DNA from 2 places in the Telluria sp. GW821-FHT07G12 genome. Region 1 is predicted to be linked to the other one. Evidence: predicted binding sites of a transcription regulator. Region 1 holds the regulator's gene; the other holds the start of a gene.

The links. The regulator FNR, encoded in region 1, switches genes on or off when oxygen is low (the NO sensors DNR and NnrR bind a similar motif). The targets are predictions, from matches to a motif close to TTGATNNNNATCAA.
Region 2: a site for FNR is predicted at 5,292-5,305, ahead of AC07PE_RS02305 (universal stress protein). Genes of this name have one in related genera too.

Annotation. Positions count from the first base shown of each region.
Region 1 covers NZ_JBWKQA010000002.1:192,000-199,115, reverse strand. The annotation lists gene cydB (cytochrome d ubiquinol oxidase subunit II) at 1-727, opposite strand, end outside; gene AC07PE_RS09165 (cytochrome ubiquinol oxidase subunit I) at 734-2,161, opposite strand; gene fnr (fumarate/nitrate reduction transcriptional regulator Fnr) at 2,357-3,127, shown strand; gene udk (uridine kinase) at 3,128-3,769, opposite strand; gene AC07PE_RS09150 (hypothetical protein) at 3,968-4,294, shown strand; gene AC07PE_RS09145 (ribonuclease domain-containing protein) at 4,391-4,918, shown strand; gene AC07PE_RS09140 (M1 family aminopeptidase) at 4,985-7,116, opposite strand, start outside.
Region 2 covers NZ_JBWKQA010000001.1:473,398-480,513, reverse strand. The annotation lists gene AC07PE_RS02330 (ligase-associated DNA damage response DEXH box helicase) at 1-738, shown strand, start outside; gene pdeM (ligase-associated DNA damage response endonuclease PdeM) at 747-1,403, shown strand; gene AC07PE_RS02320 (glycine zipper 2TM domain-containing protein) at 1,473-2,597, shown strand; gene AC07PE_RS02315 (Crp/Fnr family transcriptional regulator) at 2,671-3,465, opposite strand; gene AC07PE_RS02310 (response regulator) at 3,941-4,585, opposite strand; gene AC07PE_RS02305 (universal stress protein) at 4,711-5,175, opposite strand; gene AC07PE_RS02300 (protein phosphatase CheZ) at 5,544-6,407, shown strand; gene AC07PE_RS02295 (chemotaxis protein CheA) at 6,407-7,116, shown strand, end outside.

The sequences.
Region 1 (7,116 bases):
CTGCCGCCACCAGCAAGGGCACCGGCGACAGGATCAGCAGGTTCGGGAAGCTGAACCAGCGCTCGGCCACCTGGTGCTGGGCTAGAGGCGTCCACACGCTGACCACGGCGATGGACGCCAGCAGCAGCCAGGTGAGGGGCCGCGCCAGCTTCAGCATGCGTTCATGCAGTTCGCCGCCGGTCTTCATCACCAGCCAGGTCGCGCCCAGCAGTGCATAGGCGATCATGACGCCGCCGCCGGACGCCAGCGGGAAAGGCGCGAACCAGTCCAGCGGCCCGCCCGCGTAGCTGCGTCCCGACACCGGAATCCCGGAAAGGAAGGCGCCCAGCGCCACGCCCTGGAAAAAGGCCGCCGCCATCGAACCGCAGATGAAAGCCAGGTCCCAGATCGGCCGTTCGCGGTCGTTGGCCTTGAAGCGGAATTCGAAGGCCACGCCGCGGAAGATCAGGCCGATCAGCATGAAGATCAGCGGCAGGTAGAGGCCGGGCAGGATCACCGCATAGGCCACCGGAAAGGCCGCCAGCAGCCCTTCCCCGCCCAGCACCAGCCAGGTCTCGTTGCCGTCCCAGATCGGCGCCACCGAGTTCATCATCGTGTCGCGGTCGCGCCTGGCCGGGACGAAGGGATAGAGCATGCCGATGCCGAGGTCGAAGCCGTCCAGCACCACGTACATGAAGACGGAGAAGAAGATGATGGCTGCCCAGACCGCGGTGATGTCGATGTCCATGCTCGTTCAGGTGATGTTGTCTTCGTTGGCCGAGGCCTCGGCTTCCGGCACCGACAAGGGCCGCGCCGGCGTGCGTCCCTGGCCCGGCCCGCCCCGCGCCGCGCGGGTGGTGTCGAAGGCTTGCGGCCCCTTGCGCACCAGGCGCAGCACGTAGGCGATGCCGACCCCGAACACGAACAGGTAGGCGGCCACGAACAGGGCCAGGCTCAAGGCAAGCGGCCCGGCGGAGATTTTCGAGGCGCCATCCGCCGTGCGCAGCACGCCATAGACGATCCAGGGCTGGCGCCCGACCTCGGTGGTGATCCAGCCGGCCAGCACTGCCAGCAGGCCCGCCGGGCCCATCCACATCGCCATTGTCAGGAAGCCGCGGCTGTCGTACAGCCGCTTTTTTAGCCGCAGCCACAGGCTCCAGGCGCCCAGCGCGATCATCAGCAGGCCCAGGCCGACCATCGTGCGGAAGCTCCAGAAAAGAATCAGCGAGTTGGGCCGCTCGTTCTTCGGGAATTCCTTCAGACCCTTGATCTGGCCGCCCCAGGTGTGGGTCAGGATCCAGCTGCCGACGCGGGGGATGCCGACGGCCAGCCTGGTCTCCTCGTCCTTCATCGACGGGATGCCGAACAGCAGCAGCGGCAGCGGCTTGTTCCCTTCGTTTTCCCAGTGTCCCTCGAGCGCCGCGATCTTGGCAGGCTGGTGCTGCAGTGTGTTCAGGCCGTGCATGTCCCCGACCACGGCCTGGATGGGCGCGACGATCAGCACCATCCACATCGCCATCGACAGCATGGTGCGCACCGCTTCATTGCCACGTCCCTTCAGCAAATGCCAGGCGGCCGATCCGCCCACGAACAGCGCCGTCGACAGGAACGCGGCGATCGACATGTGCACCAGCCGGTACGGGAAGGAAGGATTGAAGATGATCTTGAGCCAGTCGACCGGCACCATGCGACCCTCGACGATGGCATAGCCCTGCGGCGTCTGCATCCAGCTGTTGGAGCCGAGAATCCAGGTGGCGGAGATCAGCGTGCCGAGCGCGACCATGCAGGTGGCGAGGAAATGCAGGCCGGGCCCGACCTTGGTCCAGCCGAACAGCATCACACCCAGGAAGCCGGCTTCGAGGAAGAAGGCGGTCAGCACCTCATAGGCCAGCAGCGGCCCGGTGATGGCGCCGGCGTATTCGGAGAAATAGCTCCAGTTGGTGCCAAACTGGTAAGCCATCACGATGCCGGAGACCACGCCCATGCCGAAGGTCACGGCAAAGATCTTCAGCCAGAAGTGATACAGGTCGACAAAGACCTGGCGCTTGGTCTTCAGCCAGCACAGCTCGAGCACGGCCAGGTAGCTTGCCAGGCCGATAGTGATGGCCGGAAACAGGATGTGGAACGACATCGTGAACGCGAACTGCAGGCGCGCCAGGTCCAATGCCGCCAAGCCGAACATGTGAGCTCCCCTTATTGTTGTGTGCCGAATCTAGCACGCGCGGGGGTGCGCACGATTGCCAGGGTGGCAAGGCTGGTCCGGGATCAAAATGCGACAGAGTGTGAACAGGACATTAAAGCTCAGCCTGATGGCGGCCCGCTCCTTGAACAGCACCCGTATAATCACGGACATTCACACCCTTCGCCCGCCTACCCGATGATCCAGGCCATCAGCTTCCCCAATGACGACAAGCCGCTGAACGTGCAGACCCTGAAGGCCAGCTGCGTGGCCTGCAGCATGCACCAGCTCTGCCTGCCGATGGGCCTGGAAGATGCGGACATCGAGCGCCTCGACAAGATCATCGGCCGCCGCCGCCGGGTGGCGCGCGACGAGCACCTGTACCGCAAGGACGACCCATTCCGCAACCTGTACGCGGTGCGCTTCGGGCATTTCAAGACTTACCAGATCAACGCGGCCGGCGAGACCCAGATCACCGGCTTCCAGATGGCCGGCGAATTGCTCGGCATGGATGCGATCAGCAGCGAACGCCACCATTGCGATGCCGTCGCGCTCGAGGACAGCGAAGTCTGCGAGATCCCCTTCGCCAATCTGGAAGACCTGTTCGGCCAGGTGCCCACCCTGCTGCGCCACTTCCACCGCATGATGAGCAGCGAGATCACGCGCGAGCAGAACGCGATGCTGCTGCTCGGCAATATGCGGGCGGAGCAGCGTTTCGCCGTTTTCCTGGTCAACAAGTCGGCCCGCTACGCCGCGCGCGGCTATTCGCCGACCCAGTTCGCCCTGCGCATGTCGCGCGAAGACATCGGCAACTACCTGGGATTGACGATCGAGAGCATCAGCCGCTTGCTGTCGCGTTTCAAAAAGATGGGCTTGCTGGCCATCGACAAGCGCGAGGTGACCCTGCTCGATCCGGCGCGCCTGAAGGCGCTGGCGGCCGGGACCGAGCAGTGCAGTCCGATGGCCTGATCAGGGCTGTTTCAGCTTTCCAATGACGCTCGCCACCTTGGTGGTGATGACGTCGACGGCCGGGCCGTTCGCGCCGTGCGGCAGGATGACGTCGGCGTGGCGCTTGGTCGGTTCGATGAATTGCTTGTGCATCGGACGCACTGTTTCCAGGTACTGGTTGACGATGCTGTCCGTCGTGCGGCCGCGCTCGGAGATATCCCTTTGCATGCGGCGGATGAAACGCACGTCCGGCGCCGTGTCGACGAAAATCTTCAGCGACATCATCTTGCGCAAGTCCGCGTCGTACAAGGCGAACAGGCCTTCGATCACGATCACCGGCGCCGGCTTGACCGGAATGGTCTTGCTGGAGCGGTTGTCGATCGTGAAGTCGTATTCCGGCATCTGGATCGTTTCGCCATTACGCAGGGCCTGGACATGCTGCACCATCAGCGCCCAGTCGAAGGCGTCCGGATGGTCGTAATTCTGCTTGCGGCGGACTTCGGGGGTGAGGTCGGACTGGTCGTTGTAGTAGTCGTCCTGCATCACGACCGAGACCATTTCGGCGCCGAAGGACGCCAGCACCTGCTGGGTCACCGTCGATTTGCCGCTGCCGCTACCGCCGGCGACACCGATGACAAAGGGTTGGAAGGAAATCTGGTTCATCCCCGAATGATACCGGAGCGGCGCGCGAACCGACAGGGGGATGGCCCCGAGTCAGCCTTCCAGGTACAGCTTTTCGGTCGCATTCCTCAACTCGGCATGGGGCAGGAACTGGTCCGAGATGGTAAGAATTGCATGCATCCCTGATCCTGAACTATTTGCTGTTGTGGTGATCTTACCAAGCTATATAAGGAGATGATCATGAAAACAATGCAAGTCCTTCTCATCAGCAGCATGATTAGCTTGTCCCTGGCAGCATGCAGCGCGACAGGCAGCCGCGACAGCGACATGAGCGGCAGCTCGGCAACGGGTTCGACGGCAAGCGGCTCCGCCTCCAGCAGCACGACGGAAGGCAACGCGATGGGTACCACCGGCAGCGGCCAGAGCGGCGCCGCGGGTTCGCCCGCCACCGGCAGCCCGGGTACGGTGGGTGCTTCGGGCCAGGGCGCCGGCGCAACGTCGACGACCCCGCCAACCACCCCGCCTAGCACCCCGCCAACCGACACGCCGCCGGCAGACCGGCGTTAAGTGGCGACGCATCGCGCTTGCCCGGCTGCCATGGCGGACACCGCCAGGCCGGGCAGCGATCGCCGGCTGCGTCGGCGAACCTGGCGGAGAAAGATGATGTCCAGACCCGTTGCAGTAAGTTATTTGGATCGGTCAATCGAAGAACACGGGATGCGGCGACATGGAATGCTCGGGCGCGGCAGCAACATGGGGAACGCCTTATATGCAATCGACTACGACCAGTTACCGCCCGAAGCCCGTAAGACCATCGGGCTGATCGTGACCGACGGGCCATTTCCTTACCCGGGGAAAGATGGTGACTTCTTTGGGAACAGTTTTGGCGATCTGCCGAGCGGCAGGTACCTCGAGTACACGGTCCCGACGCCCGGACTCAAGCATCGGGGCAAACGACGAATCGTCGCCAGGTGTACCACCACCCAGCTTTTCTTCACCGCATGCCATTACGAGCGAGTCCAGGTTCGCGGAGGAACGAAAGCCGAGCGAGACGAAGAACGTGAGAATGCCACTTATGCCATTGATGAGGAGTGGAGAAACGGGTTCTACATCATTACCGGCATGTCACCAGGTCTGAGGCAAGCTGTCGATGAAGCGGTGAAGTCGAAGGCCAAGCAACACGCAACTTAGCCCCCAAATCTTAACAATGGACGGAAGTCGGGATCGAAGCCTCGTTCAGCGCTTCGACCCCGGTGCTCAGTCGATACTGATCTCCTTGCGATTATCCCGCGACACCCGGTCGATCATCTTGTTGTAAGGATCGACGCCAACTTCGAAAGGCCGCTCCTTCACCGTCACGGTCAGCACCGGATTGGCCCCGGACAGCACGCGCTTCTCCAGCAACAGCACCTTCTCGTCCGCCTCCTTGGCCCCCTTGGCGCGCGCAAACACGCCGATCTCCACCGGCTCGTCGTAGGCGCGCGGAGTCTCCTTGCCCTTGCCGTCGGCCTGCATCTTCGCCAGGTGCAGCTTCATGGTCACGTCCCACTGGCCGTCGGCGCGCTTCTTCGCGCTCGCCTCAGTCACCCGGTTGTCGTAGAAGACGATCTTTTCGAACAGGTCGGTGATGAGCGCCTGCTTGTCCGCCGGCGCTTCGGCGCGGATATACGACACCAGCTCGGCCGAGGTCGTGAACGGCGACTCCTGGTAGCCCTTGTCCTGGAGGAAGCGCTTCAGCGCGCGGTTCAGGGCCTCTTCGCCGATCTCGTCGCGCAGGCGGTAGAAGATCAGGCTGCCCTTGCGGTAGTGGATGTACTGCTGGTTTTCCACGCGCATCAGCGGCAGTTCTTCGATGGCTTCGCTGCCGCGCGAGCTGAGGTAGCGGTCCAGCTCATAGCGCAGGAAGCGGCGCATCTGGTGGCGGCCGTATTCCTTCTCCATGACCATCAGCGCCGAATACTGCGACAGCGATTCGATCAGCATGCTCGAGCCCTGCACGTTGGCGGCGGTGACCTGGTGACCCCACCACTGGTGCGCCATTTCGTGGGCCGTCACGTAGAAGACGTAGTCGATGGCTTCCTTGTCGCGCAGGTCGGCGATGAAGCCGATCGCTTCCGAGAACGGGATCGTGTTCGCGAACGACTGCGCAAAGCTGGCGTAGTTCGGGAACTCCAGGATGCGCACCTGCTTGTGCTGGTAAGGCGTGAACTGGGTCGTGTAGTAGTCCAGCGCCTTTTGCGTGGCCTCGATCATGCGGTCCACGTTGTAGCGGTGCTTGGGATCGTGGTAAATCTCGATCGGGATGCCGTGCCAGTCGCCCTTCTTGACCTGCCAGTTGGCCGACAGGTAGGCGAAGAAAGGCATCATCTTCTGGTCCATCTTGTACTGGAAGTAGTTGCGGCCGTTCTCCTTCCACGACTTCTGCAGGTAGCCAGGCGCCAGCGCGATCTGGTCGCCGCTGGTCGAGACGGTCGTCTCGAAGTTGATCCAGTCCGCGTCGGCGCCGAACATCGTATTGGCGCGCGCTGCCTGGTCTTCCAGCTTGGCCATGCGCTCCGGTTCGCCCAGGCCGCGCTTGCGGCGCTCGTTACGGTCCTGCAGCTCCTGGTCGCGCTGGTAGCCGATCAGCGGGAAGAAGGCGCGGTTGTTGAAGAAAGTGCCGTTGTAGTTGATCGTGTCGGCCTCGCCGTTGTTGCGGAAGCCCGGACGGCGCACGTCGACCGTGAAGTCCAGCGGCAAACGTCCGCCCGGCGGCAGGGCCTGCGCCAGCTTGACGATGCGGAAGCCGAACTTCTTGTCATCCAGCTCGACCTTGTGCGCGGGCAGTCCGGACAAGGTGGTCTCCACGTCCGGATTCAGCTGCAGGCGCAGGGTGTCGAGCGGCTGGCCGGTCTTGTTCTGCAGGACGTAGTGCCCCTTGATCAGCACACGGCGCTGGTCCGGATAGATGTCCACCGCGGCGCTGACGTCAGTGATCTTCGCGTGCGGCAGGTCCTTGTACTTGCGATAGGTCTTTTCGTAGTCCGCGCTCTTGTCCATGGCCACGTCGCCGGCTTCGTAGCGCGCGAGGGTATTCGTGTTGTGGAAGATCCAGCCGCCCACGCCGGCGAAGGCGACCAGGCACAGCGCCAGCGCCACGCCGGACGCGCCCTTCAGGCGGCGGCCGGCGTGGCGCACGCGCGAGCGCCAGTCCAGCGACAGCCCGCGCACCCAGAAGGCCTGGGCCAGGATCAGGGAAGCCACGGTGAACAGGCTCCAGTACAGCGCAAACCACGCCCAGCCGGCGATGAAGTGGCCATAGCCGTTCATGTCCGAGTAAGGGGTGCGCGGCAGGCCGGCGATGTTCATCAGGTTGTGATCGAAGTGCATGAAGCCGGCGACGATCTGCG
Region 2 (7,116 bases), on a different contig from region 1:
CCGGAAATGCAGGCCGTGCGGCCGCTGCTGGAGGTGCAGGCGCGCTGGTCGGCGCTGCCGACAAGCGAGGTGCTGGTCATCGAAAGCATGAAGAGCCGCGAGGGTTACCACCTGTTCGTCTATCCCTTCGGCGGGCGCTCGGTGCACACGGGCCTGGCCTCGCTGGTGGCTTTCCGGGTCGGCAAACTGATGCCCTCGACCTTTTCGATAGCCGTGAACGATTACGGCTTCGAGCTGCTGTCGCCGGAGCCGGTGGATTGGGCCCGCATGTTCGATGCGCAGCTAGGTGCCGACGTCGGCCTGTTCGATACCGGGCGCCTGCTGGAGGACGTGCTGGACAGCCTGAACGCGACCCAGCTGGCACAGCGGCGCTTCCGCGAAGTGGCGCGCATCGCCGGGCTGGTGAACCAGGGCTTCCCGGGCCAGCGCAAATCGATGCGCCAGGTGCAGGCATCGTCGGCGCTGTTTTACGAAGTCTTCCGCAAGCATGACAGCGGCAACCTGCTGCTGACCCAGGCCGAGCGCGAGGTGCTGGAGCAGGAGCTCGAGTTGACGCGCCTGCGCGATACGCTGACCGAGCTGCACGCGCGCCGCATCTCCTTCCATGAGGTCAAGCGCGCCACGCCCTTCGGGTTCCCGCTGATGGTTGAAAGGTTCCGAGAAAAGGTCTCGACCGAGAAGCTGTCCGACCGCGTGGCGCGCATGGTGCGCGAACTGGAAAAGGCGGCCGCGGCGTGAGCGCAGTGATGATCCCCGGCGCAGTAGCGGCCGAACTGGGCGGCGAACAGCTGATCCTGCTGCCGCAGAAGGCCGCGTTCTGGCCGCGCGAGCGCATGCTGATCATCGCCGATATCCACTTCGGCAAGGCGGCGGCCTTCCGCTCCTTCGGCATCCCGGTGCCGAAAGGGACGACCACCGAGAACCTGCTGGCGCTGGACGAATTGATCGGGCTGACCGGCGCCAATCATATCCTCTTCCTCGGCGACTTTTTGCACGCGCGCGCGGCGCATGCGGCCTCGACCCAGGCGGCGATGCTGGCCTGGCGCCAGCGACGCTGCGAGCTGATCCTGACGCTGGTGCGCGGCAACCACGACAAGCATGCGGGCGACCCGGCCGCGCAGCTCGGCATCGATCTGGTCGACGAGCCCTATACCGTCGGCCCGTATTCCTTTTGCCACCATCCGGACATCGCCGCGCCGGGCTATGTGCTGGCCGGACACGTGCACCCGGTCTATGTGCTCGCAACACGTTCCGACGCCTTGCGGCTGCCATGCTTTATTGCTGGGCCGCAGCGCATGATCCTGCCGTCCTTCGGCGCATTTACCGGTGGCCATGCGCTGCGGCCCGAGCCCGGCGAGCGCATCTGGGTGAGCTCGGGCGAGGCGGTGCACAGCGTACGTTAGCGCACCGAGATACGGCCGTGTGCGGCGTAAGCTGGCCATATTGATAATTCGCGTACGCAGGAGGACATCATGGCAACAACCCGACAGACACTCGCCGCGGCAGTGGTTGCCGCGCTGCCGCTCTTCACGGCCACCGTGCCGGCACCGGTGCAGGCACAGGAACATCCGCGTGCCCGCCAGCTGGAGCCGCGCATCGAAGGTTTCAACGTCAACGAATTGCGCCGCATCGAGCCGGGCGCCGAGCTGAACTTCGAAGTCTTCGGCACGCCGGGCGGCAACGCCTCGGTGCGCATCGACGGCGCCACCCGCAACCTGCACCTGAACGAAACCCGCCCGGGCACCTACGTGGGCACCTACACCATCGGGACCCACGACCGCATCCGTCCGGACAGCTCGGTCACCGCCAACCTGCGCGTGAACGGCATGGTCAAGACCCAGGCCCTGGCCGCCACCATCGTGCGCGTGCCGGAACGCATCGACGACCGCATGGTGGCCGGCACCCCGCGCGTCCAGACCTTCGACGTGCGCGGCAGCGACGACCTCGGTCCGGGACACGAGCTGCGCTTCACCGTGGCCGGCACGCCGGGCGCGCGTGTGGAAGTCCAGATCGCCGGCACGTCCGGCATCTTCACGCTGCCGGAAGTGCGGCCGGGCCAGTATGACGGCGTGTACACGATCCGCCGCGGCGACAATATCGCACCGGACGCATCGGTGACCGCGACCATCAAGGCCAACGGCCGCTATTCGACCGCGACCCTGGGCCAGCCGCTGCTGGCGGGCGGACGCATGCCTGGCGACCGCATCGACGACCGCCGCGACGCACGCCGTGACGATCGCCGCGCCGACGACAGCCAGCGCGTGGCCCGCTCCTGCACGAGTTGCGCCACGGTGCAGTCGGTGAACGTGATCGAAGCCGACGCCGGCGCAGCCGGTACGCTGGGCGGCGCCGCGGTTGGCGGCCTGCTGGGCAACCAGGTGGGCAGCGGCAGCGGCCGCACGGCCGCGACCGTGGCCGGCGCCGTCGGCGGTGCGCTGGCAGGACGCGCGATCGAGCGCAACGCCCGCGCGCCGCGCTACGAAGTGGTGGTGCGCTATGAAAACGGCGCGACCCAGGCTATCCGTTACGACAACGACCCGGGCTTCCGCGTAGGCGAGCAAGTCCGCGTCGCCGATGGCGTGCTGACGCGGGACTGACCGATTCCAACGTCAGAAAGGACAAGCCGGCTCCGCAAGGGGCCGGCTTTTTTACGGCCGCTCCACGGCCCGCTCAGACCGTGGCCAGCACCGCGCCGTCGCCCGAGGATTCGGCGTCGGCCTTGTGCTTGGCGTTCTGCTTGGCGCGCGAGCGCGAGGGCGGCAGGCGGCGCAGGGTCTTGAGCGCTTCCGGATCCTTGATGCCGATGGTGCGCTGGTCGACGGTGATCAGGCCGATCTCGTTGAAGGCCGACAGCGTGCGGCTGACGGTTTCGAGGGTCAGGCCGAGGTAGCTGCCGATCTCGTGACGGGTCATGCGCAGGTTGAACAGCTTGCTCGAGTAGCCCATCGCGGCAAAGCGCTCGGCCAGCGAGATCAGGAAGCGGGCCACGCGGGCTTCCGCCGACAGGGCGCCGAGCATGCCGATCATGGCCTGTTCGCGCACCAGTTCGCGGCTCATCACACCGTACATCAGGTTCTCCAGCTCGGCATGCACCCTCCCCAGGGCAGTGAGCTTTTTGAACGGTACGAGGATCAGGTCGCAGTCGGACAGCGCGACGGCTTCCGAAGCGTAGTGGCGCGTGTGGATGCCGTCGACGCCGAGCATGTCGCCCTTCATCGGGAAGCTCAGCACCTGTTCGTTGCCGAATTCGTCGATCAGCACCGTTTTCAGGAAGCCGGAATTGACGATGTACAGGGTGTCGAAGGCCTGCCCGATCGTGTGCACGCGCTGGCCCGTCTTGAACTGCACGTGCTGGAACAGGAGTTCCTCGGTATTCATCGATACGGCGGCCGGGATATGGAGCAGGTCGCAGACCTCTTTCAGGTTGGACCACAGGCGACCCTGGCGCTGACGCCCGGCCTCCATCTGTGACGAGTGCAGGGTCGAAGGGGAGGCGTTACGCTGTTCTGACATTGGCTGGGACTGCATACTCATCTCCAGGTTTAGGAAAACAAGGTTTTAGAGCGCCTAACAAAACCTCCATGGCGGCGTTGCATCGTCTCGCCGTACTGACGTACTGTCTTCGACGATGCGCCTTGCCCTGAAGGTTTTCTTAGACGCTCTCAGGCGGCTCAATGCGGAGAATGGACCGCAAGCAAGTCGAAACGCTGAAGTCAGTATGCCAACACGAGTTCGGCATTCATATCAGCAACGGCTGAATGTGTAGGTAGGAAGGGGAGTCAGACTGTAGGATTATTCTTACTGACTGCTGCCGCTTCCGAGGGAGAGCGGGGCATATCCGTGTAGGATAGCTGCGGTGATGGGGCCGTCTCCTGGGTAGCACGCACAGGGCGTGGAAACCACAGTCAGGCCACGATGTCTAAGACGAATTAGGCTGCGCTCATGCTTTCATCGGCGCCAGCAGGCGGTGGGCCACGGCGTATTGCACCATTTCGGACAGCGAGGTCATGCCCATTTTCTGCATGATGCGCGTCTTGTGAGTGCTCACTGTCTTGACGGACAGGTGCAGGTTGTTGGCGATCTCGGTGATCGACTTCCCGCCCACTAATAAGGAGAAGACTTCGAACTCGCGGTCCGAGAGCTGCTTGTGCAGCAGCTGTTCGTTCGGCGCCATGATGTTCAGCGCCAGCTGCTCGGCCACTTCGGTACTGATATAAGGACGGCCCGAGGCCACCTTGCGGATCGCTCCGACCAGCTGGGTGCCGGCGCTCTCCTTGGTCAGGTAGCCCTGGGCGCCGGCGCGGATCGCGCGCACCGCGTACTGTTCTTCCTCGTGCATGGTGAGGATCAGGATCGCCAGCTTGGGCGCTTCGCTGCGGACCTGGCGGATCAGGTCGACGCCGCTGCGGCCGGGCATCGACAGGTCGAGCAGCAGCAGGTCGAAGCCGCCCTGGCGCACCAGCGACAGCACTTCGAAACCGTTGATGGCCTCGCCGACGATCTCGATGTCGAGCGCGCCGTCGAGGATGCGCTTGAGGCCTTCGCGCATGATGGTGTGGTCGTCAGCGATGACTATGCGAATCATAGGAGTTCCCCAGAATGCAATGCGGAGCAGAGACTACACGCTAGCACATTGCTAACAGATAATTGTATTTATTTGCCATGCAATTCCGCCGGCAGAAAGCACCGGCGGGACTGGAACAGATGGGCTCAAGTGCCGGGTTCACGGATCAGGCGGTGCACCAGCACGGGCTTGCTGGTCTGCGACAGCACTTTGTTCGTGACGCTACCGAGCAGCAACTGGCCCCATCCGCTGCGGCCGTGCGAACCCATGAAGATCAGGTCGCAGTGTTGTTGTTCTGCCACGTCGGCGATCTTCAGCGCCGCCGAGTCCGAGAATGCCGTCATGCAGGAATGCTTCAGCCCGGCCTGGTCCGCCGAACGCATGATCTTGCCCATGTACTCCTCACCCATGCGGCGCATCTGCGCCAGGTATTCCTCTTCGCTGGGGTAGGAAGGCGGGATGATTTCGACATACACCGGGTACTGGTACTCGGGGGCGACGAAGAGTGCGAGCACTTCGGCCCCCATCTGTTGCGCGAACTGGACGCCGGCGCAGGCGGTGTGCTGGGACACCGCGGAACCGTCGGTGGTGATCAGAATTTTCTGGTACATGGTGAGCCCTCCCTCACGTCACGTTACCTGCTTATTGTAGTCCTCCTGTTCATCCTCGGCAGATGGTAAATGCTTGATCTTGCTCAGTGATGTGTTTGCTTTCTGGCCCGAAAACATTGACTGACATAAATGCCGCGATAAAAAAATACAACACTTGCTTTGTGAAAATATTCAGAAACAGTTGGAAATGATGGTCGATTGACTAAGTTTACTGCGCCAATGAACAACGGTCCGTTTTCCGAGATTTACCTACGGCAACCACGCTGCTACACTCCCTGCAATACCCTTACCGTCAACGTATTGACGGCCGCAAGCACAGCACAGTACAGATCATCGCGACATTTACACATTATGGAGAAGCAGGGACTATGACCGACGCCGCTGACGATTTCGACGCATTATTCGAGGAAGTGGCAGCGCAGCGAGCCACCGCGCCCGCTCCGGCTCCGGCGCCCGAACCCGCCACCGGTGGCGACAGTGACGACACTGACGACCTCGAGGCCCTGTTCGACCAGGTGGCGTCAAGCGCCGCGCCCGCCGCCGCACCGGCTGCAGCCGCACCTGCGCCGGCCCCGGCCGCCGCAGCCACCGAAGCCACAGAAGATCCGGATGGACAGGTGATGTACGCCCGCCTGGGCAGCATCGTGCGCATCATGCACGACTCGCTGCGCGAACTGGGCTACGACAAGGCGCTCACCGAGGCGTCCTCGCAGATCGTGGACGCCCAGGACCGCCTGGAATACGTCGCCAGCCTGACCGAGCAGGCCGCCAACAAGGTGCTGAACACCCTGGACGACGGCATGCCGGCCCAGGACAAGCTGTCGAAACAGGCCAAGGACATGGAAGGCCGCTGGGCCGACCTGTTCGCCGGCAAGCTGTCGATCGAGCAGTTCAAGGCGCTGGCCGGCGACTCGCGCAGCTTCGCCCAGGCCGTGTCGGAAGCGACCGAAGCCGAGAAGGCGCGCCTGCTCGAAATCATGATGGCGCAGGACTTCCAGGACATCACCGGCCAGCTGATCAAGAAGGTCGTCAAGATCACCCAGACCGTCGAGAACGAGCTGGCCCAGCTGCTGCGCGACAGCGCCCCGGCCGACGTCAAGGAAAAGCTGGCGCAGAAGCAGGCCGTGCAGGAGCAGGAAAAGCCGGCCGAGCTGATGTCGGGCCCCTCGGTGCCGGCTGCGGCGCTGGACCAGGATAGTGTCGATGACCTTCTTGCCGATCTGGGATTCTAATGGATGAAATGCTCAAGGATTTCGTCATCGAGGCGTTGGATCTGGCGACCAACGTCGAGGAGCATTTGCTCCGCCTCGAACGCGATCCGGATAACAAGGAAACGCTGAACGCGGTGTTCCGCTCGTTCCACACCATCAAGGGTGGCGCGGGCTTCATGGGACTGCCCGCGCTGGTGACCGCCTGCCACCTGACGGAAAACCTGTTCGACGCGCTGCGCACCGGCGCGGCCCCGGTCACGCCCTCGGCGATCGAGGCGTCGCTGCAGGCATCCGGCTTCGTCGCCGACCAGCTCAACGACCTGAACAACGGCACCGCGCCGGAACAGCTGGCGCCGATGCCGGCCGACCTCGAGCGCTTGCTGAAGGATGCGATCGACGGCAAGGATGCCGCGCCGAAGGCTGCGCCTGCTGCTGCGCCGGCCCCCGCGCCCGCCGCAGCTGTCGCTGCACCGGTCGCCGCCGCCCCGGTTGCGGCACCGGCCGCCGCCGGCGCCGATGGCCTGGACTGGGAAGCGATGTACATGGCGGTAGTCCCGCCGGGCACCTACACGCCGGCCGCGGCCGCACAGGAAGCTGCCCCGGCCGCCGCGGTGGATGCGCCGGTGGCTGCTGCCGCTGCTGCGCCTGAAGCCGCGCCGGCCAAGCCGGGCTGGGACGGTGTCGAGCGCCGTGGCAACGAGAAGCCGGCGCCGGCCGCCGCCGCCAAGGC